Regions from separate parts of the Erythrobacter sp. JB1-15 genome, predicted to be linked through region 1. Evidence: predicted binding sites of a transcription regulator. Region 1 holds the regulator's gene; the other holds the start of a gene.
The links. Region 1 encodes LexA, which represses DNA repair genes until DNA is damaged. Its sites were predicted from a motif close to GTTCCNCNCTTGTTCT; they were not measured.
Positions count from the first base shown of each region.

Region 1 (2,398 bases):
CGGGCCTTTATGGAGCGCTGGCCAATGTCATCGCCATTCCTTTGGTGACCTTCATCGCGATGCCGATGATCGCGCTCGGTCTGGCTCTCGATCTGGTCGGCGCGGGCGCGCCTGTTTGGTGGATTGCCGAACGCGCGCTTGAAGCTTTGCTTGCCATTGCGCATTTCACTTCCGCTCAACCCGGCGCGGTTAAGCTGATGCCGCAAATGGGCGGCGTTACGATTGCCCTGTTTGTCGCAGGAGGGCTGTGGCTGGCGCTGTGGTCGGGCAGAGCGAGGCTGTTTGGTTTTGCTCCTGTTGCAGCAGGGATAGCCGCTTTGCTAGCCACCCCAATACCCGACATTCTGGTCGGGCGGGAAGGGCGCCATGTCGGGATCACCACCATTCAACCTGATGGGTCGAGAGCGCTGCTTTCGCTGCGAGACAGCCGTTCCTCCTATTCGCGCGATAACCTGCTTGAACTGTCTAGCGTGACCAGCGATCCTATCCCGCTTAGCGAATGGCCTGGTGCGCGGTGTTCTGCTGAGTTCTGCCTCATCACTCTTGAGCGAGGCGGCAGAGAATGGGTGCTTCTGCTTGCGCGCAACCGCAATCTGATCGAAGAGCGCGCTTTGGCTGCTGCATGCGATCAGGCCGATATCGTGGTCGCGGACCGGTTTTTGCCGCGCTCGTGCAAACCGCGCTGGCTCAAAGCGGATCGCGGTTATCTTGGCCAGAACGGCGGTCTTGCGATTGACCTTGGCAGCGAGACGATCACCACGGTTGCTACCAGCCAAGGCGAGCACGGTTGGTGGAAGGGGTTTGAGGACTGAGCCAAGCCCGCTTATGACGCGCAGCGGGGAGGGGTGCCGATAGGCTTACGCCGGAACAGAACGCACCCACCCCCCGACGCAATCAGTGATAGCGGCGCAGCAATCCTGCAAGTTTGCCCTGAACCTGCACCTCACCCGATCCATAGACCTGCGGATCATAGGCTGCATTGGCCGGATCAAGGCGCACCATGCCTTTATCCTTGTGCAGATACTTCAAGGTCGCCTCTTCACCGCGGACCAGCGCAACCACAATCTCGCCATCGCGCGCAGTGTCTGTCCGTTTGATCAGGGCGAAATCGCCATCGAAGATGCCTGCCTCGAGCATTGAATCGCCTGACACTTCGAGCGCATAGTGCTCACCGGGGCCAAGCAGGGCCGCTGGCACGGGAAGCGCGCTTTGTCCTTCGAGCGCTTCGATTGGTGCGCCTGCTGCAATTCGGCCATGCAGCGGAATGCTGATGACATCATTGGCAGGTTCGGGCTGCGAGCGAGCCGCAGCTGCTGTGCGTGCTGCCGCCAGATCGACGACTGTATCATCCGCCGCCGTTTCACCCGATGCTTTGCGCGCAGCCGGTGTTGCATCTTCGGGCATTTTGATGACTTCGAGTGCGCGCGCCCTATTGGGCAGACGGCGGATGAAGCCGCGTTCTTCCAACGCCGAAATCAGACGGTGCACGCCCGATTTGCTTTTGAGATCGAGCGCTTCTTTCATCTCTTCGAAGCTGGGCGAAATGCCGGTTGCTTCAAGCCGCTCTTGTATGAAGCGGATCAGTTCGTGTTGCTTTGCCGTCAGCATCAGGCAAACTCCTTTTGACGCACTTTCAGGCGAGGCACCAAAGCCCCCGCAGTGCAGAACTCACGCGTTCAAAGAGGCACAGTGCCAAACGGGTGTGACCCAGGGGCAAAGTGCGGTTGGAACGCTGCCCGATCACCGATAGGGTGAACGAATGAGGAACAAGTAGGCAACCAATCGGAACAAGTCAACACCCGGTTCGCTCGCAAACTGCTGCAATTCAGCCATTTCGGAGGTTATACACAGCCACTTCTTCGCCTTCAGCCACCGCACAGCTGTTTTCGGGACGCACGATCAGGCAATTGGCCTCAGCAAGCGCGCGCAAGGCACTGGAATCCTGTGAGGATGCGGGGCTCACATGCCGCCCATCGCTCACTCCTCTCACGAACTCGCGCCGCGGGCCGGTTGCGGGCACGGCCGTGGACGCGATCCGGATCTCCTCAGCCGGCAAGGGCGCTTTATCACCTAGGCATTCGCGGACCAGCGGGAGAGCGAACAGGAACGCGGTCACATAGCTTGAGACCGGATTGCCGGGTAGGCCCAGCACCACTTGGCCTTTGCGCTGTGCCACCATGAGCGGCTTGCCCGGCTTGATCGCCACTTTCCAGAACGCGAGATCCGCGCCCCAATCCGCCAAAGCGCGCTGGATCAGGTCATGATCGCCCACCGATGCACCGCCAGATGTGATGAGGATGTCAGCGCTTTCCGCCTTGGCCAAGGCCTCTGCCAGCGCTTGCATGTCATCCGCCACCGGGCCAAGCCGCATGGTGGTGCAGCCCAGCGCTTCGACCAT
Region 1 covers NZ_CP200295.1:2,871,285-2,873,682, reverse strand. The annotation lists gene AC0V6L_RS13895 (ComEC/Rec2 family competence protein) at 1-812, shown strand, start outside; gene lexA (transcriptional repressor LexA) at 895-1,608, opposite strand; gene AC0V6L_RS13885 (molybdopterin molybdotransferase MoeA) at 1,826-2,398, opposite strand, start outside.

Region 2 (2,398 bases), 1.4 Mb from region 1:
TGAGAAAATGGGCGATGCCCGCGCGCCCGGCATCGCCTGGCAAGTGCTGCGCAAACGCTTTGGCTGGCCTGCGGCGGTGCCTTATTCGCTCAAAGATATGGCGGATGATGGCGCAGGGCTGCTGACAGCGCTCGGCATTGAAAAAGCGCATGTGGTGGGCGCGAGCATGGGCGGGATGATCGCTCAGCTGATGGCGGTGCATCACCGGCATTTGCTGTTGTCGCTCACCTCGATCATGTCCACCACCGGAAATCCCAAATTGCCGCAGGCTGACAAGGAAGCGATGGAGGCGCTGGTCGCTCCGCTGCCTTCGATGGAAGAGGATGATCTGCTCGCGCATGGGCTGCACATTCGCGCCAAGATTGGCTCGCCCGGTTTTCAAGGCGATCCTGAGCGGCGGCGCGATCTGGTGCTCAAAGGTATTCGCCGCTCGGTCTATCCCGCCGGACTGCCGCGCCAATTGGCCGCGATTATCGATGATGGCGACCGGCGCAAACGGCTGGAAGGGATCACCACCCCCACACTTGTGCTGCATGGCGAGGGCGATCCGCTGGTCAAGGTTGAAGCAGGGCGAGAGACGGCCAAACATATTCCCGGCGCAAAGCTGGTGACCATTGCGGGCTGGGGCCATGATCTGCCGGGCGAATTGACCGAGCAACTGGCCGATGAAATCGCTGCCCACGCAAAATCCGCGAGCGTTTCTGAATTCGCTGCGACATAGGGCTTTCTCAGCCCCCTTGCGCGCTCCTGAGCAATAGAATTGCCGTTACGGATTCGATTGCTCCACAGATTGATTCACACCTAACAATCACCATATTTTTCTTCACAGATTCAATTTGGGGCTTGCGCCCCCGCGACTCTAGCTTTCTCCACGCGTCGCGGTGGTTGATCGGGGTAACACACCGCCGATTTCATCCGATTTAGGGTTAATCACTGGTTGACCCGCAATCCTCTCTGATTCATCATCTAGTGGTTCGGTTCGCATTGGACCCCCACAATTAGGTGATTTGCCGTGGCCGCTGATTGCAGCGGGATGGAGAGGGAGTCGCTGAGATTTGGGCGTGGCAAGGCGAGTTGGGGGATAAAGGACGGATAAGTCTGTGGCCATCATGGGGATGGGTTGTGGGCAATCAGTCGACAAAGAGAGACGGAACAGAATTGGAACATTTGCGCTTGCGCAAGCGTTCAATTCCGAGGACAATACGGGGCTTACATGGATTTTAAAGCGAGTGATGGCGTGCCAGTAGAAAGCAATTTGGATTTGCTGAATGACAGCGATGCGAACAACGCCCCAGTGGCAGATGATCGATTGGCAGGTGATCGATTGGCAGACGGGCAGTCGGCGCAGGCAAAGCCAGGGCAGGAAAAGGCAATGACAATGGACAAATCCGATCCCGGCAGCGAAGAGCTGATTGCGGCCAAAGGTGCACAGGCGCTTGGCAATGCGGTTGCTGCTGCGGCCAAGGACGCAGCCATTCCTGACAGCAAAAAGGTCAATGATCGCCGCTTTACGATCCAAACCGATGAAGGCCGCGATGCCAATCTCACCGATTTCGGCAAGGAAACGCTGATTGATCGCTATTTGCTGCCCGGTGAGAAATTCCAGGATCTGTTTGCGCGGGTCGCAGATGCCTATGCCGATGATCAGGAGCATGCCCAGCGGCTGTATGATTACATTTCAAACCTTTGGTTTATGCCTGCAACGCCGGTGCTGTCGAATGGCGGCACATCGCGCGGCCTGCCGATCTCATGCTATCTCAACTCGGTCGAAGACAGCCTTGGCGGGATTGTCGGCACCTGGAATGAAAATGTCTGGCTAGCCTCCAAAGGCGGTGGCATTGGCACCTATTGGGGCAATGTGCGCGGCATTGGTGAACCGGTTGGCCTTAATGGCAAAACCAGCGGCATCATTCCGTTTGTGCGGGTTATGGACTCGCTGACTCTGGCAATTTCGCAAGGATCGCTGCGCCGGGGATCGGCAGCGTGCTATCTTGATGTGTCACACCCTGAAATTGAGGAATTCCTCGAAATCCGTAAACCGTCTGGCGATTTCAATCGCAAGGCATTGAACCTGCATCACGGCGTGCTGCTCACCGATGAGTTTATGGAAGCGGTGCGCGACGGGGCCGAATTTGAATTGAAATCGCCCAAGACCCAGGAAGTGCGCGGCAAGGTTGATGCGCGCTCTTTGTTCCAGAAACTGGTCGAAACGCGGCTGGCCACGGGGGAACCCTATATCGTGTTCAACGACACGGTGAACCGCATGATGCCAAAGCATCACCGCGAACTGGGTCTGAAAGTGTCGACGTCCAATCTGTGCAGCGAAATCACTTTGCCAACCGGGATCGATCACCTTGGCAATGACCGGACGGCGGTGTGCTGCCTGTCTTCGCTCAAC
Region 2 covers NZ_CP200295.1:1,436,838-1,439,235, forward strand. The annotation lists gene AC0V6L_RS06870 (alpha/beta fold hydrolase) at 1-721, shown strand, start outside; gene AC0V6L_RS06875 (ribonucleoside-diphosphate reductase subunit alpha) at 1,214-2,398, shown strand, end outside.
Region 2: a site for LexA is predicted at 1,150-1,165, ahead of AC0V6L_RS06875 (ribonucleoside-diphosphate reductase subunit alpha). Genes of this name have one in related genera too.